DNA from 4 places in the Clostridioides sp. ES-W-0016-02 genome. Region 2 is predicted to be linked to each of the others. Evidence: riboswitches for the same ligand, from Rfam matches in the RefSeq annotation. Region 2 holds a riboswitch; each other region holds the start of a gene.
The links. A riboswitch is a leader RNA that binds a small molecule or an ion and turns the genes downstream of it on or off. The one in region 2 is predicted to bind cyclic di-GMP.
Positions count from the first base shown of each region.

Region 1 (5,989 bases), 1.3 Mb from region 2:
TCAATCTTTTAAGTTCTCCAGGCGCAACTATAGTGTGAGTTTCAATCTTACCTGTTTCATATTCAAAACTCTCATCTAAACTATCTTCTGTATTAGTACCATTTTTATTTCCTTGGTTATTCATATTAGCATCTACACCTTGGACATTATTTGTTGCAGATTTAGATGAATTTTTTGACCTTGTTTCCTTTATAGCAACTTTATCAGGGTCAATTTTTATTTCAGTTTTTTCAGCTGTATCAAAACTCAAATCAGCATTTACTGTAGCTTTTACTTTTCCTGTACCAAATATTGGTTCTAACATATCTAAAATAGATTTTTCTAATTGTTTATTCAACGCCTGCTCAGATGCCTTATTTTTATCAATACTAATAGCACCATTTATCGGTTGATTGTTTTCATCAACTTCTTCATCATCTAAGATGCCTTCAGATAATAAGTTCATTTTGTTATCAATAACTTGAACATTTTTCTCTGGTATATTTGTAACACTTCCTGATACAAGTGCCATAACAGATTTTATTTGATTTTTCTCTAAAGTAGTTCCTGGCTTTAGCATCAAATAAACTGCTGCACTTCCTGGAACAGCTTCCTTCTCAAATACAGAAGACTCACCAAATGTTATATGTACTCTAGTATCTTCCACCTGAGGAAAACTCTTGATTGTTTTTTCTATTTCTCCTTGTATCATTCGTTGCTTCTTAATTTGAAACTCTTCATCAGTAAGACCTATTGATGAACTATCATCCATAAGTGCAAATCCTTTAGAACCACTTGTCAAACTTGGAGCTAACTCTAATCTCAACTTATCAACTTCTGTTCTAGGAACATAAATTGTACTTCCTTTTACCTTGGTATCTATCTTTCTAGACTCTAATTCTGCTGATATATCTGCAGCATCTTGAACATCTAGTTCTGAAAATAAGACTGCATACTTATTTTTGCTTGCAGATATTGCTGTAAATACTAGCGCTAAACATATAGCAACAATCCCTATACCTAATGCTATCTTAGTTCCCTTTTTTAGAGAACTTATTTTTGTCCTAGATTTAGCAACTTGCTCCTTAATCTTATTTTTAAAACTGGCTATCATTGATTATTACTCCTGTTCAAAAGGCTAAATTTGTACTTTATTCATTTCTTGATATGCATCATGAATCTTATTTCTAACTTCTATTAAATATTGCATAGATAGTTGTGCTTCTTGACCTTTTAACATAACTTCATGCATAGAAACATCTTCGCCTTTTATAAATTTTTCTTTCATATTATCTGCTGTAACTTGCTGAAAATTGACTTTATCTATAGTATCCATTATTACATCTTCGAAATTCTTTTTTTCTTCTTTATTATTAAAATTTAATGGTTTTGTTTCTCCAATTAAATTATCTAACTTTGCACCTTGCATTAAATTGTTAATTTGTGTAATTGGCATAATTTATCCCTACTTTCCTATTTCCAGTGCTTTTGCTATCATAGACTTCTGAGCATTTAATGTATCTATATTAGACTCATATGCTCGTGAAGCTGTTATTAAATCTGTCATTTCAACCAATATATTTACATTTGGATATTCTACGTATCCATTTGGCTTTGCATCTGGATGAGATGGGTCATATACTTCTTTAAGAGGTGATTTATCATCTTCAACAGATGTGACTTTTACTCCTAGCATACCTAATTTGTTATCATAGTTTTCTTCAAAGGAAACAATTTTTCTTCTGTATGCTTCTCCATTTGGACCTCTTGTAGCGTTTATGTTAGCTACATTAGATGATATGATATCCATTTTCAAGCTTTCTGCTGTTAAACCACTAGCAGAGATCTCCATTCCACTGAACACACTCATCTTCTAATTACCTCCCACTTATTATTGATTTAGTCATTGCTATTTTACCATTTGCAAAACCTATCAAAGCATTGTATTGTAACGTTGTCATTGCTTGATTTACCTTTTCTTCTTCTATATCTACATTATTACCATCCACTCTTAATCCCTTGGAATTGTCTGTTTTTTCTTCTATTTTAGGCATGGCATCATTTAATGTTTCTTCAAAAGTTACATAGTGTTTCTTATAGCCCTCAGTATTTATATTTGCTATATTATTTGCTATTGTCTGACTTCTTAAATTAGTTGCATCTAATCCCATTTTTATAATGTCATATGTATTCATACTCACTCCTCCTTAAAATATTTTCATCTACTCTATTTATTAATTAAAAACAGAGTTGCTATATTACAAAAAATGACTTCTTTATTTATTCAAATTAATTACATTTCTATTACATTAATATAATAATGTATCATTTTAGTAAGAAAACAAATTTTTTCTCAGTAAACTCCAGTGAAAATAAAAAAAAAATTTAATATATATTTAATTTTTTCTACGCAAAGTTGCCTTTTTTTGTAAAATAGTCACTTTTTTATACGCTTTATCTTTATTTTAAATTATAAATCGGTAAAATTTGTTATTATATATACTTTCTACTGTAATAAAGTAATATTTTCATAATAAAATGACCGCCAAAAAGGCAGTCAATTCGACTAATCCTACGCATACAGTATACTTAGGACTCTTTTTGGCAACTGGCTAGCATAGTTTGTTATACAAACCTTAGCCCCTATAGCTTTGCGTCGCTAGATTTCTCTAGTTTTGCCTATTTAGTTTTAACTTAAGTATACAATAAATAACAATTTTTTTAAACATTTTTTACTTATATTTTTAATATTTCAATTAATATTCGATATTTATAGCTAAATATCCAGCATAAATTAAGAATTTGTTATTACAAAAAATAAAACAGCTTAAAATATTCATTCTAAGCTGTTTTTATTTTTTATATAAATATCTATAATGTAACTAGATGAGATTCTTCTTTATCCCATTCAGGAGAAAACTTATTTCCTATTTGTATGAAAGAAGACTTTTTATTCCAATTAGCAAATGAAGATTGATAGCACACCTTACATGAATCATTCATATTTACAGTATTAATATTTTTTCTAAACTTTTTATATTCCAAAGAATTCCACATTTCTTCAAAAGTTTTATATTTGTCAATATGAAACAACTTTATAGGTGTAGACATACATGAACGTACAAATCCATCTGACCCTAAAAAAAAGTCTCTCCATGCTGTAAAACAATCCTTATGTAGTTTTTCACATGCACTATCTTCACCTTGTATATGAGGTAACTTAAGAATAATATTTAACTCATCTGCTAAAACCTCTGCTTCCTCAAATACTTTTTTAACCTCATCTTGGCAATCATATAAACTTTCATCATGCATATTTTCATCAAATACAGTTAGATACACTACCTTAAGCTCTTGTAAACCTATTTTTTCAGCTAATCTAACCATTTTTGGTATCTCATACAAATTAGACTTCATTGCTGTGAAAACAAAATTCATATATGGCCAATTTATACCTCTTTTACTCTTTTCATCTGCTATATGTTTAATGTTTTTTATGATATGATTAAAATCAGCTCCTGATCTTATATTATCATTAATCTCTTTAGATGCCCCATCTAAACTTATAGCTATAATGTCAGTTTCTGTATTGAAGATATCATCAAATAATTTATCCAATTTCATACCGTTTGTACAAAAATATTTTCTAAGACCATTTTTTTTTGCCCAATATAAGAAATCAACAAAATTTGGATGTACTGTTGGTTCTCCCCAGCCCATTAAGGTTACTTCTTCTACTTCATTTAATATATTCTCAAATTTTTCAGTCCATTTAAAATCAAAAATTGTTGCTTTGAATTCTGCTGAATTTCTTCCACACATAATGCAATTTAAATTGCAAGCATTCGTAAGTTCAAATACTAATCTTCTGGGTTTCGCTTCTAGAATGATAGTCTGATTATATGACTCACTTTCATTCAAATTGCTATTCTTTTGTTGTAACTCTGTCAAAGAGTTAGTTTGTTTTAAATCAATTGTTTTAGCTCTCAATATACTCATATTGATATCCCTCTTATTTCTATGTATTTTACCATATTTTCCAAAAAGCTTTATTTTCTTTCCAAAGAGAATTAAGATTGTTCATATCTCTTTCATTGTCCATACATGCCCATAAACCTTCATGCTTATATACTGCTATTTCTCCTTTTTTAGCTAGATTTTCAAATAGACCATATTCCAAATCACACTCATTATCTTCTGTGAGATATCTTAATAGTTTTTTATTAAATACCATATACCCACCATTTATTAACCCCTTTGATGTTTGTGATTTTTCTTCAAATGATTTAAGTACCTCACCATCTGCAATAAGTTCTCCAAATCTAGCAGGAGGTCTTACACCAGATATTGTAAGTAACTTACCAACTTTATTATGAAAGTGTATTAATTTATTTATATTTATATTTGCTAATCCGTCTCCATATGTTAATAAATTTATATCTTCTTCAAGATATTTCTCTATTTTCTTTAATCGCGCTCCTTTTTGAGACTCTATACCTGTATCAACTAATGTTACTTTCCATTCACTTTCATCATGATTATTATGAAATTCTATTGAATTACTTCCTATATTAATCGTAAAATCATTATTTTTACTATCATAATGCAGAAAATAATCTTTTATAACATTTGCTTTGTATCCAAGGCATATGATAAATTCTTTTACTCCATAATAAGAATATATTTTCATTATATGCCATAATATTGGCTTCCCTCCTATTTCAACCATAGGCTTGGGAACTATACTAGTAATATCTCCAAGTCTACTTCCATATCCTCCTGCTAAAATCACTACTTTCATATTAAAATGCCTCACTTAATTATAGTATATAAAAATTTAAGAATAGAATTTTTTATCAAAGATAGATATCATAGATAAGTAGAATTTCTCTATGATAATGTTAAAACTTGTATTTTTGTTCTCCATTTATTAGACTTACTTTAATCTTATGTTTGTCCAACAAATCCTTTATTTCATCCTCATAGTTCCAATTCATTACTATAATCTTATCGATTCCTCTCATACATATATCTTTAAAAGAAACTATCTCATGTCCAGTTCCTGGTATAAATTTATTTTGTTTATTTTCATTTATATCAATCACACAATCAATAAATTTATGTTGTGGATCTATATTATTCAAAAATGTAACTCCCTTAGCTCCTGCACCCCATATTGCTATCTTACTCTTTTCTGATTCTAAGTAATGTTTCCATCTTTCTGCCTGTATTCTTATATTTTCAGCATAATCAATAACTATATTTAAAATACTTTTTTTTATATTCTCGCCATTTACCTTGCATATAGCATATAAATATTGTCCTTTAAAGGTATGGTTTATCTCTAATATATCAAATCCACATTCCTGTAATAACAAATTTAGTGACTTTTTATTAAAATATGAGCAATGCTCATAAAAAAAGTCATACATTATATTATTCTTTAGTATCCACTCTACACATGGTGTTTCAATATAAAGTATAGAGTTTGGAGAGTTTACTAGCGCCTTCTTTATTGATTTCATTATATCTTTAGGGTTTTGCATATGCTCTATGACATGTCTTATAAAAACGCAATCTGCAGATATATCTGTACATGTATCATCATAGTATTTTTTTTCAAATAGTAAGCTTCCATCTAACATGACAGTTTCTCCTACATAACTTGGGTCAAATCCATATCCTTTTCCTTTGGACCTTTGTATGAAAGTTTTGAGAAACTCTCCTTTCCCACATCCAACTTCTACAACGACTTTTTTACTTAAATTATATTCTTTAATTAAATATGATATTATTTCATTAATATGACTTTGAAATCTAAATGAATGATTCTGTGTATTATCATAAAAATCATCATATTGTATTTTACTTGTGTCAAAACTAGTATTAAAAATAAACTCACAATGACTACATAAACCTACTATTAAATCACCCTTTACATCATTTATAGCAACTTCTCTGTTACTAAATATAAAATTTTGATGTATAGGAACATTTTTTCTACTAAGAA
Region 1 covers NZ_CP061361.1:321,028-327,016, reverse strand. The annotation lists gene fliF (flagellar basal-body MS-ring/collar protein FliF) at 1-1,093, opposite strand, end outside; gene fliE (flagellar hook-basal body complex protein FliE) at 1,118-1,435, opposite strand; gene flgC (flagellar basal body rod protein FlgC) at 1,445-1,849, opposite strand; gene flgB (flagellar basal body rod protein FlgB) at 1,857-2,174, opposite strand; cyclic di-GMP riboswitch class I at 2,580-2,669, opposite strand; gene IC758_RS01830 (radical SAM protein) at 2,851-3,978, opposite strand; gene rfbF (glucose-1-phosphate cytidylyltransferase) at 4,007-4,780, opposite strand; gene IC758_RS01820 (class I SAM-dependent methyltransferase) at 4,881-5,989, opposite strand, start outside.
Region 1: another riboswitch for cyclic di-GMP. It lies ahead of flgB (flagellar basal body rod protein FlgB); the one in region 2 lies ahead of IC758_RS15280 (M60 family metallopeptidase).

Region 2 (5,989 bases):
TTTAAAACTGCATTTGTAGTAGGTGGAAATGGAGAAGCAGATGCTATGAGTATATCTGCTAGAGCTGCTCAATTTGGAGCTCCAATAATAGTTACAGGTAACGAGTTAGATGCAAGTGCTGAAAAATTATTAAAAGGAAAAGAATTAGAAATCGTTGGTGGAGAGAATTCTGTATCAAAAGAAGTTGAAGATAAATTAGTGGAAATAGATTTAAACAACAAAGTTGAAAGACTAGCTGGAGAAAACAGAAAAGATACTAATGCTAAAGTAATCAACAAGTACTATGCAGGAGCAACTAAAGCATATGTTGCAAAAGACGGTTATGTAGGTGGAAATGGACAATTAGTTGATGCACTTACAGCAGCACCACTTGCAGCTAGTTCAAAAGCACCAATAGTATTAACTACAGAAGAACTTTCTAAGTCACAGGAAGAAGTAGTTGAGTTAAGACTTAAAAATGCTACTAAGTTAGTACAAATAGGTGAAGGAATAGCTAAAAATGCTATTGAGAAAATAGCAGAAAAAATAAACTTATTTAAATAAGAACTAATAGTATATAAAAATTGATATTATAAGTTTGTTTAGATAATATAAAATTTCTATAATGTACATTTATACAAGATGCTTAGATAAGATATGATGTCTACAATATAAAATATATACAAATAATGAAATAAAAAGAATAACAGTAAAGAATAACAACAAGGTATCTCATTTAGATTTAATTTGAGATACCTTGTTGTTTTATTTTTTGATTATAATACTGTAAAATTCATATTATAAAAAAATTATTATAAATGATATTGTTTATAATGATTAAACATCTTATTAACATATATTATTTTGAATTTATTACTTAATTAAATAAAATAAGTTATAATGTTTTGAATTTACGGAGAATAAAGACTTTAATTATAGTATTTGAGTTATATGGATAACTATGGTATTATATATAAAATATGGTAACAAAACTGTAACTTTTTATTGAGAATGGATAAAATTATTGATAAAAAATACGAAAAATATATTGGGGGTAAATAATAATATGAAGAATAGTAAAAAGATATTAGCTATAGGACTTACACTATCTTTAGTAATGGTAAATACTCCTATAGTAAATGCGTTGACATCCGTTGAACAAATAAAAGGTAATGACAGGTATGAAACAGCAGCAAAAATAGCAGATAAACAAAGCTATAATACAGCAATACTAATTAATTCAGATAATAGCTTGGCAGATGGTCTTAGTGCAAGTGGTTTAGCTGGAGCTTTAAATGCGCCTATTTTAATGACAAAACAAAATCAAATTCCAAGTACTACTATGGAAAGACTGAACAAAGCAAACACTGTATATATAATAGGTTCAGAATCGACAATAAGTAAAAATATTGAAAATCAATTACTTTCTAAAAAGAAGGTTGTACAAAGAATATTTGGTGAAAATAGATTTGATACGAGCGTAAAAATAGCTGAGAAAATTAAAGAAATCAAGCCTATTGATAAGGTAATTATAGCTAATGGAGTCACAGGAGAAGCAGATGCGATAAGTGCATCACCAGTAGCGGCAAGAGATGGAGTACCTATAATACTTACAGATGGAAATAGTGTAGGGTTTGATACTACAGGATTAAAGAGTTATGCACTTGGTACTAGTGAAATAATAAGTGATGAATTGGTCAAAAGTACAAATTCTGTTAGGTTAGGTGGAACAGATAGATTTGACACCAATAAGAGAGTTATACAAGAGTTTTATAAAAACAGTAAAGAGTTTTACTTAAGCAAGGGTCTACAATTAACGGATGCATTAGTTGCTTCTACAATAGCAAAAAATGCTCCTGTAGTATTAGTGGAAAATGGTAGCAATAAGAGTGTTTTAAGTGGAGCAGATAAACTTACAGTACTTGGAGGGATAAATCAGAATGTAATCAAACAGTGTATAAATCAAGCTTCTCCAAATCAACAAGGACTATATTATAATCCAAATGATAGAGCATTTAAGGACAGAATAAAGGGAAAAGTGTATGCTCATATAAGACAATATAGAAAAGAAAACGGAGTAAAAGAGTTATCTGTAGCAAGTAGATTAGAGGGATTAGCAAATGATTGGTCTAATTTAATGGCAAATAAGAAGACTTTATCTCACACAATAAATGGCAAAAACTCATACTCTACTTTTCTAAAGTACTTAGATTGGAGTGAGATTAAATCTGGATATGTTGCAGTTCAAGGTGAAAATATAATTAAATATAAAATTCCAGATAAACCCGTTTATACAAATAGAGATGCAGATGATATAGGAAATTTTATTTTCAATGAGTGGAAGACAAATCCTGAAGAAGGTACCAATATGCTACATAAAGGATATGAAATAATGGGATTTGGAATAGCCATAACGGGGGATAAGACTATATACGCAACACATGAGTTTTATGGAAGATATAAAGAATAAATATTTGTTATGATTTAGGCATCTTACAAAATGTAACTACACACAAAATGATAGCTGTGAGAAAATAATATATAAATAATAAAATTATAATGGAAAATAACATTTATATTAATACAATAATATAAATGTTATTTTTTTAAAAATTTAGTGAAAAAATTGTATCAAAAAGTTTAAATATGGTATAAAATGGGTAAGAAAGTAGTGAAAATTAAATGGCAAAATTAGGGAAACTTAATGACGCAAAACTATAGGGGTTAAAGCTTTTAAAGCCATATCAGCCAGTTGCTAAAAAGAGTAAAGTCTTTTTATTTTATAATTAAGATTCTCTTTGAGTGTCTTTTTTTATTGTCTGAAACTATAGTATTTAAATTCATGAGAAATTAGAAATTTATTGAGGGAGGATTGTTGTTTCATGAAAAAAGCAATATCTTGTGTACTAGCAGTATCAATGTGTAGTGCACCACTAAACGTTTTTGCAGAACCTATCTTAGAGGGGAAGTTAAGGGCAGTTGAAAAATCAGTTACAGAGAAGTTAAAGGGGAATCTTGAAGTAGATTTAAATTTTTCACTTCCAATAAAAAATAATGAATCAGAAAGTATAACTAATACACAATTGGAATTAAAAGATGATAGTAATAACAGTGGAATAATAAAGCTTGGAGAAAAAGATTCAGGAACATTAAATATTGGGGCAGATAACATAGAGTATACTATAAAAAAACTATCTGCAAGTAGAAGTGAAATAAAAAATAAAGATGAAAATATATCATATTATAATATTGTATTTAATAATTTACCTGTTGGAAAATACAATGTAGAAGTCTCTGGAGGAGGATTCAAGAGTAAGGAAATTAAGGACATTGATATATCAAGTTATTCACAAAGAGTTTTGTTAAGTAATAGAGCAAGTGTAGATGATAAAAATAAACCTCTAAACTATGAACTATTCTTGATGGGTGATGTGAATAATGATGGGAAAGTTGATAAGAAGGATTATGAGGATGTATTGAAAAATATAAACTCAAATAAAAGTGAATATGATTTAAATAGAGATGGAAAGGTAGATATTGCTGACTTAGACTATGTTCAGAAAAATTTAGGGCAAAGTGAAGATGAAAAAAGCCTAGAGAGTATAGTATCTACCAATCCTATAGTAGATACAAGTAAAGTAACATTAGAAAAAAACAGTGATACAAATATTCAAGGTACTGTAGAGGATTTATTCAGTGGAGATAATAGTGGAGTTAAAATATCTCCAGCAAATGCAGATGATAAGATATCAGAAGAAAAACCAGCAGTAATGGATATAGCTTTATCAGAAGCACTTGATATGGAAGTCATAAATATAAAAGCACCTGAAGGGAATGCTCCAGCAAAAGGAATAGTTGAAGTTACAGATAAAGATGGTAATGTTCAACAGATTCCTTATGAAAATAAAGAATATGTAGAAACTTTAAAAGAAGAGCAGAAGCAAGAGGAAGTAAATAATGAGCAAGAAGAAACAAATAATAAAGATGAAAATATAGAGCAGTCTGACAATAATTTAGACAATAATCAAGAAGAAAAAAATGATAAAGAAGATTCAAATACAACTGATAAAGAAAACAACGATAAAGAAAATTCATCAACAGATAAGTCTGATTCAGACAAAGATACATCAAAACAAGAAGACAATATCAGCAAAGATGATAATTCTACAACATCTACATATGGTAGGTCAGCAGTAGAAACATATGCAGAAGTTCAAAATAGTGATATAGTAATAAATCTTGGTAAACAAGTAGCAGTAAAAAAGATAACAATAAAAATAACAGCTACAACAGCAAATGATAGAAATCTTGCAGAAATATCTAAAGTTGAATTTTTAAATAATGTTTATAAAGAAATACCAAAACCAGATATGAATATACCTAAAATCAATAAAATATCGACTAGTACTGCTGTTGGAAACGAAAAAGTATCTTTTTATTGGAATAATGAAGTAAATGTATCTGCATATGAACTTGTATTAGATACGATTGACAGTAAAGGAAAAGTACTATCGACTAAAAAATTACAAACGAGTAAAAACACTATAGATGTAAGAGATATACAAGCATATGGATTATATAGAGTGAGCATACAGTCTTTAAATGGAGATTGGGCTAGTGGATATAAAGAGGCAACAGCAGAAAACTTAGATGGAGTCCCAGAAAATGTAGACTCAAACTATAAGCCTATACAATTTAGTCCAGACAGTATAATAGAATTTCAAGTTGTTCCAGATACAAAACCAGAACCACCAGAAGGTATAAATGTCAAAGGTAGATTTAAGGCTCTTGATGTAAGCTGGAAAAATCATAAACAAGCTAAAGACTTTGATTTATATTATAGAGAAAAAAGTTCTAATGGCTCTTGGATAAAATATAATGACAAACTTATTCGTGGAACAAGTTTAAAAATAGAGGGGCTTAAGGATAATACAACATATGAAGTTAGAATGACAGCTACGAACCATTTAGGTACGAGTGGAATGTCTAAAACATATATAGGAACAACTGAGAGTGTTGATGCTCCAACAACACCTAACTATAGACTAATTAATACTCCTAAGTTAGATGCAGGTTTTGGGATACCAACAAATCATATAGTAGATGTTACTTATCCAGCTGGATATGATAAAAGTGAATATAGTGACAAAAATCCATTTAATAAATTTAATATAGTAGATGGAGATTTTACAACACATTGGACATTCCCAAAATATAATGCTGCTGAGGGAACAAATAGAGGTCCAATCATAACTTTTGATAAAGCTTATACGATGGATACTTTTATGGCTACCCCTCGTTTTGATGTTTCTGATAAGACAATCAATGACTTTGAAATAAAATACTGGGATGAAAATGGTCAAGTACATAATTTAGGAGATGTACCCTTTGAAACAAAAACAGACCCTGTAAATAATAATATATATGTAATGGTAAGATTAAAGGAACCAATAAATGCTACTAAGATACAAGTAAGTGTTTGTTCTTCTTATTCATATAAGTCTAATATATCAGAACTTAAATTCTATGAATATGACAGTATAGAAAAAGATGTAAGAAATCTATTTGTAGATGACTTACAAGTTGAATTAAAAGAAGATGTAACTCAAGAAAAAATAACAGAATTAAAAGATAGAATTAGTACTCCTGATAAAGTGAGTGGGGAATATCATCCATACAAGACAATTATTGATAGAGAATTAAAATTAGCTCAAGACTTATATAATGATAGAGCTACACTTGCTGATGTAACAACTGTAAATCAAGATATAAATGTTTCAGGAAAGTATAAAGATAAGAGTGGAAACTATACTGTTAAGTCCAATAATTTAGGTATGGGAAATGACTGGCAAGCATTGGGTGTAGCTGCTAGAGCTGGAGATGAAATCACAGTATATGTTGGAAGTAAAAGTGGTAGAACTCCTAAGTTAATATATACACAATACTATGGAGAGTCGGGTGCATATAAGAGTGGAGAAATAAATCTTAACACTGGTAAAAATGTAATTCA
Region 2 covers NZ_CP061361.1:3,254,038-3,260,026, reverse strand. The annotation lists gene IC758_RS15290 (cell wall-binding protein Cwp8) at 1-543, shown strand, start outside; gene IC758_RS15285 (cell wall-binding protein Cwp9) at 1,046-2,449, shown strand; cyclic di-GMP riboswitch class I at 2,654-2,739, shown strand; gene IC758_RS15280 (M60 family metallopeptidase) at 2,862-5,989, shown strand, end outside.

Region 3 (5,989 bases), 1.1 Mb from region 2:
TTAATTAATGCACGACATATAGCTGCTCTTTGAAGTTGACCACCAGAAACCTGAGTAATATCTTTATCTTTGATTTCTGAAATATTTGTTTTCTCCATAAGTGTTTTTGCTCGTTCATTAATTATTTGGCGGCTTTCTTCCTTTCTCAAATAGGCGGAAAGGACTATATTGTCAAAAATATTTAAATTTTTTAGTAAATTGCTTTGTTGAAAGATAAATCCCATTTTTTCTAATCGTATCTTCGATAATTCTTCCTCAGACATACTAGAAATCATTTCTCCGCAGAATGTAATATTTCCAGATGTGAGTTTATCCATACCACTTAAGTTATAAAGTAGAGTTGTTTTTCCTGAGCCAGAAGCTCCCATAACAGATACAAACTCTCCATGTTGAATGGTTAAATCAATTCCTTTTAAAACTTGATGTATATTCTCTTTGCTGATGACATATTCTTTACTAATTTTTCTAGCTTCTATAATATTATTCATAATATACCTCTTATTCTATGATAGACATAATTTTTATTTTTTTGATTGTCATACTAATTGCTGTAATAGTAACAGATACAGTTATAATTAAAGTTATTGGACAAACTATATATACAATTAGTGGATTTGTTATAAATTGTAAATTGGATATACCAGAAAGAAGTAGCCCTGCTATTTTCTGACCAATTGTATTTGATGCAATAATTCCTAAAATAATTCCAATTGTAAGCACTAATAATGCTCTTGCAGTATATTGAGTTCGTATATTTTTAGTAGAAAATCCTAAACTAAGCATAATTGCAATTTGTGATGTATCTTTAGCAATCAGCATTTTGAAAAACATTGCTGTAATAAATCCAGAAATCGAAACAGATAGAATAATAGCTAACTTTATAACAAGTCTTAATTGGCTAATAACAGAGCCTAATGTCTGACTTACATAATCATCCATATTTGTAACTTTTGCAGGATAACAATCCATTCTATACTGATCTAATTTATCTGTTAAATTAACTCCAGGTTTCATATTTAAATTTATGATATACCATAAAATTGTATCTTTTTTGTAAGGTAGCATCGCTTTTGCAGTCTTACCACCATATGTAACATCTTGATAAATGCCACTAACAGTGAGAATTAGTTCATTATCTTCTTCTGAAAAAATGGATAAATTATCTCCAACACTTTTCCCTAGTTCATCAGCATTTATAACAGATAGAGCAATCTCATTTTCATTTGTTGGTGCAGAACCATTTACATATTCAAGTGGAAAAGTTGAAAAATCTCCATTTTCTATTTTCATGTTTTCTATCGCACCATCCTGATTCACTACCTTATAAGAACTCGTTATAAAGGAATCATATTTTTCAACATCATCATCACTTTCAATCACATTCAATATAGAATTAAGATGGTTTTGAGTTTCATTTGTCTGTTGCAAATCAATGCGAATATCGCTTTGACCAGCTCCCATATAAGTAATAAATTCTGGAGACTGAATAGTATTTAGAAAATTAAGTGGTACAATCATGAGGAAGGTGCAGACAGCATAAACAAAGCAGAGTAAGCTATAAATGGTAAATCTTCCAGTTACTTCATTTAATCCTAAAAAGAGATTAACATTTGTTATTTTGCTTTTGTACAGTTTTATATTATATCTGTTTTGTTTAGTGGTCATTGAAGTACCTGTTTTTAATGCTTCTACTGCTGATATTTTATTAAATCTTTTGAGTATTAGATTACAAAAGAATATAACTGCTATAAATACAATAACTGCACCAATTAATGGGATAAAGACACTAAAAGTATTTTTTTCTACTGTACCCATATAAAGATTGATATTCTCTGTAAAAAAAGTTCCAATAAATAATGAGGTTATATAACCAAAAAAACTTGCTAAAGATGCAATCAATAGATATTTTGCAAGATACAACTTTCGGATATTAACACTTTGGATACCAATTGCTTTCATAACACCAATTTCACGATAATCTTCTTCAATAGTTGTAATTAGTGTAAATCGTAAGCATAAAGTAGAAATTATAATAAGTAGAATACTAATTAATATAATAATTGCAACTAAAATTCCATCAGATAATGCATTTAGTACTTGATAAAGAGAATAAGTTATTGATGTTCCTGTTTGTGGAAGATTAGTTGATTGATATAACGTTTCAAATTCACTAATTTTATTTATATCATTTAATAGAAATTCAATAAGGTACTCACTTTCACCTAAGTTAGCATGTAAAGTATTCCAATCATCATTACTGATTAAGAAACGCTTTGAAGTAACAAGGGAAGGGTTCATTTGTACATCACGCACAAAGTCTTTTATTGTAAATTCCATGAAGAAATCACCATTGGCTATTTGTATCTTATCTCCAATATTTAAATTATTTTGTTTCATGTAATAGACAGGAACCCCTATTTCTCCATTTTCTACTTTTAATATAGCATTATTCATGTCTAACAAAAAATCGAACTTACTATTTTGCCTCACAAAACTATTTTCTAAAACACTGTCAGATTGGCTTTTTTTCTCATTTCCTAGAAAAATATTTCTTCCATTGATATTTAGAAGTTCAACCGTTTGTTGTTCTTTTACAGACGGAGTTGAAGATGTAAATTCATTGATTAATTTTTGGTTTAATTCTCCAGAATACATTTGAACATAGTGAGGTGCATGAGATTGTCTAAACAAGGAAGACATAGAACTAGTAAGTTCTATAATGATATTTGTAGCACTAGATACCAACATAGCTGCCAGGAAAATAAATATGAATAATGTGGCTGTTACTACTTTATTTCTTGCTAAATCTTTTTGTAATATTCTTTTTAACATATTTCATCCTCGTTTCTTAAAAATTTTAAAAAATTAAAAATAGCATAAGTATAGCAATGTAAATAACTAAAGTAAGTGAACTGAGTTGAATATAAAAAAACTCAAGAAAGTGTATCATAAGTGATTTTTTTATTAATGTTATATATTGATAAGAGATAACAATAGTTACCACTATTTTCATTAAAATTTTTATTAGTTAGTCTTTATGTACTTTCATAATCATACAAATATATGTAGATTTTATACTTATATCTATTCTATAGACTGACCGTCGGTTTATATTAATGATACAGTGATATACCTTTTTTGTCAAGTAAGCTTTAAAAAATTATGATACCTAAATAGTGTTCAATAATCAAAAAAGAGATATAAGGTATAAGAACCTGTATGAATACACACAAACTTTTTTGTTAATATATATTTATAAAAGTTCCTGTATTAAAGATATAAGAAATTATGAATTTGTCTTTATATCTTCATATTCTTAATATAGAAAAAAGTTTGTTATAAAAAATTATATGTTAGGTAAATTACTATTTTATAGATGATTCATAGAGAATAATACTTTATTTAGTAATATAAAGATATTTTTTATTTATTATTAATTAAAAATTGAATTTATATTTAATTAATATAAAATTTGAGGGAATATTATTTTGTAAATATTTAATTTGTGTTATTATTCAGATATAGGCAATATTAGATAAATCTAATGACGCAAAGCTATAGGGACTAAAATCTTTATATAATAAAGGTCATGTCAGCCAGTTGCCAAAAAGATAATAATTCTTTTTGTTAAATTTATTTTTTAAGAGTTAGGTATTTTTAATAACTTAAAATTTGGCAAGAGGAGGATTTTAAATGATATCTGAATTAATGTTAAAAAACTTTGATGAATCTAACATCAATTTTAAGACTAAGATTAAATTGAATTTAAGAGAGAAACCAGATATAAACAGTATGAAATTAAAAAGCATACCAGAAGGAAAAATGGTTAAGTTAAATTGTGTAAATGGAAAATGGGCAGAAGTTGAAAGTAATTATGACAAAGGTTGGTTACTATATAAATATTTAGAGAAATTGAGCAATGCTAAAAGTAATAATATTCTAGAAAACAGAAAAAGAAATTACATAGGAAATATAAAAACTAATGGTTTAAATCTAGAATTAAGAAATGACAGAACAACAGATTCAAAAATAATAACTACAATTCCTGATGGTTTTAAAGTTGAAGTCTGTTATAGTGTTGGAAAATGGACAAGAATCAATATTCACAAAAATGGGAAAAGATATTCTGGATATGTATATAGTCAGTATGTAGAAGAATATTCGACTTTGACATAATCATATATAATAAACTTTATAAAAAAGAATCCTAATAAATGCAAGATGTCATTCATAAGGGTATATGAAAATATATTGAGAAAAAAGTTTTATACAATAGTTAAAGGTAATAACTAAAAATGAATATAATATAGATAGGCACTTCATATGAGGTGCCCTTTCTATATCTATGAAAGAAGAGTAAATAAAATAAATACAAAACAGTAAACTATGAATTATATGTGGAAAGCCATTATCTACAGTTTTTGCTTAACCCTTACAAACAGTTAATAATTTTTTTGTTCCAGAAATTTCTGCTAATACTATATCTATCATACGTTTTACATTAGCAACATGAAATTCACTAACTTCTTTTTCCCAATCATCATCTTTTTGCTTAATCCCTGTTAGATATTGATTTAAAACTTCTAATCGTTTTTCTAAAAGCTTCTTTCTTTCTTCTTTTCCTAGGCATTCAATAAAGAATGCTGTAATAGAAAAAATATTAGTGTCATAATCGAATTTTAAAATAGAACTTCTCAAAGTATCGTGAAATTCTATACTTCCTTTTTCTGTGATTGTGTAAACCGTTTTGTCTGGCATATTACCATCCTTTTTAACAGTACCTAAAATCAATCCTCTTTTTTCTAAAGTCTTAATTGTAGTATATACGGTTGAGTCTGCGATATTAAACCAGTACTTTACATTCATGTATTCTAGCACTTTTATAATTTCATAGGCATTAAGAGGCTTTTCATTTATTAGACCTAAAAGCATTGTTGCTGGTTTTGATAACATTATAATTCACTCTCCTTTGTAATATTTATTATTACATAATTATATATATATTAGTTTTATATTAAACTACTACTATTATCTAGCAGTATTATTGTATCATGGAATTTTAATGAAAGAAAGTATGAATATAGATTATGTTACAAATTAATAAATGTATAAAGTTTAAATTAATTATTTCAAAAATTTAAGTAATAAAAACTGATTTATAAGTTTAATTTTCTACTTAATCCATTTAGGAAGGAATATAAGAGACCTAAAGATAACAAAGCAATTGTATATGGTATGAATAATATGATAGATGTTAAAGTATGATTTTTATATGTTGATGTGATAAAATATGACTAACAAATAAATTGAACTTTGAAAGGAAAAATGAATGAAAAATATTTATATTATTGGTGGGACAATGGGAGTAGGCAAAACAACAGTATGCCAATCTCTAAAATTAATCTTGAAAAATAGTGTTTTTCTTGATGGTGATTGGTGTTGGGATATGCATCCATTTCAAATTACTGTTGAAACGAAAAAAATGGTTCTTTCAAATATTTGTTCATTGTTGAATAACTTTATAAAGTGTAGTACTTTTGAAAATATTATTTTTTGTTGGGTAATGCATGAACAAAGTATTATTGATACTATTATATCTTGCCTAGATATATCTGATTGTAGAGTAATAAATATTTCCTTAATTTGTGATGAAACTGTATTGAGAAAAAGGTTGAAGACCGATGTAGAGGAAGGTTTGCGTTTTACTGATGTAATAGAAAGAAGTGTTAACTATTTACCCATGTATGAAATATTAGCAACAACGAAAATTAATGTTTCTAATAAATCTGTCAAAGAGATTGTTGAAGAGATATCTAAATTGTAAAATTTTAGTTTTTAATTTAAAGTTAATGACATTATAGTATTGTTGAACATTCCACTGTTGATTGATAAATATAAAAAAGGAATGCATTGCTTAATTCTATTTGTGTAATTCCTATTGTTCCAGTTAGATTAAGAATAAGGACGAAAAAATATAGTCAAATTTTAA
Region 3 covers NZ_CP061361.1:2,164,456-2,170,444, reverse strand. The annotation lists gene IC758_RS10580 (ABC transporter ATP-binding protein) at 1-488, opposite strand, end outside; gene IC758_RS10575 (FtsX-like permease family protein) at 499-2,832, opposite strand; cyclic di-GMP riboswitch class I at 3,515-3,608, shown strand; gene IC758_RS10570 (SH3 domain-containing protein) at 3,694-4,176, shown strand; gene IC758_RS10565 (PadR family transcriptional regulator) at 4,426-4,953, opposite strand; gene IC758_RS10560 (AAA family ATPase) at 5,330-5,824, shown strand.
Region 3: another riboswitch for cyclic di-GMP. It lies ahead of IC758_RS10570 (SH3 domain-containing protein); the one in region 2 lies ahead of IC758_RS15280 (M60 family metallopeptidase).

Region 4 (5,989 bases), 750 kb from region 2:
GGTACCATAAATGCTGTAAATATAAAAATCATTATAAATGAAGAAATCAAAACTATTAATGGGTATGTAGCTGCATTTCTAAGCTTTTGCTTAACTCTATGCTCACTGGAATAAAATGAAGCCATACTTTTTAATACTTCATCTAGTTTACCTGTAGCCTCACCTGTAGCCACCATAGCACCAAGTAACTTTGGAAACTTAGACTTTGGTGCAAGCATTGAGTCAGCAATAGTAGAACCTATTTTTATCTCTGCTACTATACGATTTATTTCTTCTCTTAATGTAACATTAGTTGACCTTCCTGCTAATGTTTCTAATCCAGAAATACTATTTATACCAGAAGATACTATAATAGCAAACTGTCTGCAAAAATGGCTTATTTGGTCAGCCCCTAAGTCTTTTTTTCTCTTTCTAGAAGATATATTTATATTTTTACTTTTACTTTCTTTGATTTCAAGAACTCTAAGATTTCTTTTTCTAAGAAGACTTTTAGCTTCATTAAAATCATTAGCTTCAATCACATCAGTTTGCTTTTTCCCATCCTCTTTTATTATTGTGTACTTAAAACTTTTCATAATATCATCCCTTAATCAGTCATCAAAATTATTCTAATCATTTCTTCTACTGTTGTCTTTCCACCTAAAACCTTTTTAACTATATCCTCTTTTAGACTAATCATACCTTGTTTTTTAGCTAACTTTAAAATTTCTCTTTGATTTGCAGATGAATCTATTAGCTCTTTTATTTCTGGTGTAATTTCAAGCATTTCAAATATACCTAGACGACCCTTATATCCAGTATTATTACATCTTTCACATCCCTGTCCTTTATAGATAGTCACTGATTCGTTTACATCAATGCCAAGAGCCTTTTTTTCTCCAGTGTCTGCCTCATATGAAATTCTACAATGTTCACATATTTTTCGTGTCAGCCTTTGAGATATTACCCCTAAAAGAGATGAAGTTATCAAAAAACTTTCCACATCCATATCTAAAAGACGTGAAATCGCTCCGACTGCTGTATTTGCATGTAATGTACTTAAAACTAAATGTCCTGTAAGAGAAGCTCTAATTGCTATTTCAGCAGTTTCTGTATCTCTTATCTCTCCAACCATTATTATATCTGGGTCTTGACGCATAAAGGCTCTAAGCCCACTGGCAAAAGTAAGTCCTGCCTTCTCATTTATTTGAGATTGATTTACACCAGGTAGTTCATACTCTATAGGGTCTTCTATCGTTAATAAATTTCTATTTTCCGTATTCAATTGATTTAGCATTGAATATAATGTAGTAGTTTTTCCACTTCCAGTAGGTCCAACTACCAATATAAGCCCATAAGGAGTATTTATTAACTCATCATATATCTTAGAGCCATGTTCATCTATTCCTAGTACTTCTTTACTTACCATAAAATTACTCTTATCAAGTACTCTCATTGCTATTTTTTCATCCCTATTAGTAGGCATTGTAGAAACCCTAAAATCTATAGGTTTATTATCTACTTTTAAATATATTCTACCATCTTGTGGAATCCGCTTTTCAGATATATTTATATCTGACATTATTTTTATACGACTTATTACCGCTTTGTATGGAGCAGAGTTCATTCTCATATATTCTCTTAACATTCCATCTATTCTAAATCTAACACGCATGTAATTTTCGCTTTGTTCTATATGTATATCACTGGCCTCCATTCTAACAGCATTTTCTAGTATATTATTTACTAGTCTTACTATTGGAGCAGCATTTACATCCTCTTCAAGGATTACTGTTTCTCTAATTCCACCAGTCTTGTTTTTGTTGTATTCAGTCATTGCTTTATTTATTTCTGAATGTGCATAAGCATGACCTATTGCTTTGTTTATATCTTCTGCACTTGATATAAATATTTCGACATCTTTACCTGACATACGTCTTACATCTTGAACTGCTTCTCTGTCTTGTGGGTCTGACATGGCTAGACATATCTTGTCTCCATCGATTTTGAATGGAAATATCGCATATCTTTTACATATATTTTCTGGAACCATTTTTGTAGCTAATGTGTCTATTTCTGTTCCTTCTAAAAATACACTTTCTATATCCAAAAGTTCTTTTAATACACTTATTAATAAGTTACTATCTATAAGACCTTCTTGTACTAGAAATTCTCCTAGTCTTTTTCCACTGTTTTTTTGTTCTGATAATGCCCATTTAAGCTGGTCTTCTGTTATGTATCCTTTTTCAACCAGTTTGTCTCCTATTCTAACTTTTTTAGCCACAGATTTCACTCCTTTACTATCTCAATTATATCATCATTTGTGATTGGACATTAAAGAAAATAGTATAAAAGACAGGAAGATTTTCTTCCTGCCTTTTTCATTAAATTTATAATTAAACTTAAATATAATCAAATAATAAATATATTATTTACTATTAATTACCACTACTACCATTATCCTCTAAATTATCTATAAGAATGATGTATATATCACCTTTATCTAAAGCACTAGTTAACTTACTAGAAAGATTTTCATCTGTATAAACCTTATCTTCCCCTATATCAGATACTAGTTTGTTCGCTTGTTCTTTTGTTATTGTTGCGCCATCTATCAATAATGCTAATTTTTTATTATTACTAACTTTAACTAAATCATAAGTTCCACCAATATCAGAATTTTCTATATCAGATTCCAAGTATGATTTTAAGTGCGTTTTTATATCTGTAGGTAATGTGTTAGTATCTGCATAATAAGACAATGCTGCACTTTTAACTGAACTATAATCAGACTCAACACTTGCTACCTTAGCTTTGTTTATATTACTAAATAAAGCTGGAACTGCCACTACTGCTAATATACCTATAATTGCAATTACTACCAATAATTCCACTAAAGTGAAACCTTTTTTATTCTTTCTTAACTTCATTTTTATTCCCCCTCAATTTTTTTAATTAATACTTAATTATAATATATCTGGTTAAAAATCTAAGTAAAATTATTTACACGTACTAACCAGATTTATTTCTAGCATATAACCATTTTTTTGAACAAAAAAAACTATGAAAATAAAAGTATCATAAATACAATTTCATAGCCGGTTGCACCACTAACTCAATATGTTCCAAGGTGCCCACATTACAGAACATACATCAACGTTTCTATTTTATTAAATTTAGAATGATATATAACTCATAATAGAGATACATATCCACTTATATTATATAATAGTTACCACATTTTAGCAATACAGTTTATATTATTTATATATACCAAACTTTAACATATTCAAACATAATTTCCGAAAGTAATTATACTATACAAAAAAAGAAACATCTCCCTACAATTATCATATATCGTAAGGAGATATTTATAAATTATCATTTAGTTTTATCATTGTCATTTCCATCCTTTGCTAATATTTATTTGAAAGCTAAAAGCTATTACAATATAGTATTTTATTAAAAACATCTATATATAAACATTCTATATTCTTGCAGTTATGATTCAGCCACAATCACTATATAAATGAAACTCTTCATCTATATATATGCTTATCGTACAAAATTACTTTCTTTACAGTAACTTTATATAATCCAGAACCCTCTCACAAACACTAAAGATATAGAATAGATACTATTTTCAATTCTTATAAATAAACTTTCAATAGATTTTTATATTTACTTTAGATTGTGGCTGAATCAATTAATTATTAGGGGTTCATCTTCAATCCTTCCCATTGGAAACACCTCTTTCTTTAATTTATATTTACATAATACTACATAATTCAAACTTTTTCAATGATTTTTCCAAATATTTTTTATATTCGTAATATTCATAATTTTATATTTTTTATTAAATTTAGTTTTTAATTACTTATCCACATGTTTTACAAGAAACATTTACTTTTATATACACACATACAACTCCAATAAATTATACTAATACATAAATTAGATATTAAAAAAGAGTTGCTTAAAAACTTACTTTAAGCAACTCTTATAAATCTAATTAATTAAAATAATTTACTTACTGATTCATTAGAGAATATCATTCTTATAGCATCTCCAAATAAAGGAGCTACTGTTTTTATTTTTATCTTATCTATTCTTTTTTCTTCAGGAAGTTGTATAGTATCAAGAACTATTAACTCACTTATTTCTGAATTAGAAATTCTTTCAATAGCTGGTCCTGATAATACACCATGAGTACAACAAGCATAAACATCTTTTGCTCCAAACTCTTTAAGCGCATTTGCAGCATTAACGATTGTTCCAGCTGTATCTATCATATCATCTAATAGTATAACATTTTTACCTTTAACATCACCTATTAAGTTCATAACTTCACATACATTAGCTTTTGGTCTTCTCTTATCTATTATCGCTATTGGAACTTCTCCATTTAAAGTATTAGCAAACTTTCTTGATCTAGTAACACTTCCTAAATCTGGAGATACTACTACTAAATCTTCTATTTTCTTTTCATTGAAGTAATCTGCTAATATTGTTCCACCTAATAAGTGGTCTAGTGGTATATCAAAGTATCCTTGTATTTGAGCTGCATGTAAATCCATTGTTAATACTCTGTCTGCTCCAGCAGCAGTTATTAAGTTTGCAACTAATTTAGCAGTGATTGGATCTCTTGCCTTAGCTTTTCTATCTTGTCTTGCATATCCATAGTAAGGAATAACTGCTGTTATTCTTCCTGCTGATGCTCTCTTTAATGCATCAATTAAGATTAATAACTCCATTAAGTTATCATTTACTGGACTATTAGTAGATTGTACTACAAACACATCACAACCTCTTACTGTCTCATTCATGTTTACACATATTTCACCATCACTAAATGTACCTACTTCACAGTCTAGCACTGATACACCTATATAGTCAGCTATTTTTTGTGCTAACTCTTTCGATGAATTACCTGCAATAATTTTAATCTCGCTTCCGCTAGTATTCATTTATGTAACCCTCCTGAAAATTTTAAAATCCTAATGAATATAATTTATAATAATTTCGAGCTAATTTTATTAGCCAAAATAATAAACTAAGTAACTACTTACCTTGATTATCTTTTTGATTCTTCTTTTCTACCCATCCTTCTTTAACAACTTGTCTTTGTCTTGCTATTGCTAAAGCTCCATCTGGGACATCATGTGTTATTGTTGAACCTGTTGCTATATATCCTTTTTCTTCTACAACTACTGGTGCAACTAAATTAGAATTTGAACCTATAAACGCATCATCTTTAACTATTGACTTAAATTTATTTTTACCATCATAGTTTACAAATACTACTCCACATCCAATATTTACATTTTTTCCAACATGTGCATCTCCTATATAAGAAAGATGAGATGCTTTTGAACCATCTTCTATAACAGCATTTTTTACCTCTACAAAATCACCTATTTTTACATTGTTTCCTAAGTTAGTTTTCGGTCTTAAATATGCATATGGTCCAACAGTAGTATTATCTCCAACTTTACTATCAAGTATCGTTGAATTTTTTATTTCTGTCCCATTTCCTATTTCTGAGTTTGTTATAGATGAGTTCATTCCAATTATACAATCTGAACCTATCTTTGTTTTTCCTTGTAACATAACCCCTGGATATATTATAGTATCATTACCTATCTCAACATCAGATTCTATGTAGGTAGAGTTAGTGTTTATTATAGTCACTCCATTTACCATATGAGATTCATTTATTCTTCTTCTCATAATTTCTTCTGCCTTTGATAATTCCACTCTTGAGTTAACACCCATAAGTTCTTCAATAGTTGAACCTGCAAATGCACCAACTTTTAAGCCCTTGTCTCTCATTATTTTAGCAGTATCAGTTAAATAATATTCACCTTGTGCATTGTTATTATTTAACAAATCTAATGCTTCTCTAAGACTCTTTCCATTAAAACAGTATATCCCAGAATTTATCTCACTTATCATTTTTTCTTCTGAATTTGCATCTTTTTGTTCCACTATTTTAAGAAGGTCACCCTTC
Region 4 covers NZ_CP061361.1:4,007,032-4,013,020, forward strand. The annotation lists gene IC758_RS18555 (type II secretion system F family protein) at 1-575, opposite strand, end outside; gene IC758_RS18560 (GspE/PulE family protein) at 587-2,263, opposite strand; gene IC758_RS18565 (type II secretion system protein) at 2,418-2,909, opposite strand; cyclic di-GMP riboswitch class II at 3,067-3,152, opposite strand; gene IC758_RS18570 (ribose-phosphate diphosphokinase) at 3,996-4,946, opposite strand; gene glmU (bifunctional UDP-N-acetylglucosamine diphosphorylase/glucosamine-1-phosphate N-acetyltransferase GlmU) at 5,041-5,989, opposite strand, start outside.
Region 4: another riboswitch for cyclic di-GMP. It lies ahead of IC758_RS18565 (type II secretion system protein); the one in region 2 lies ahead of IC758_RS15280 (M60 family metallopeptidase).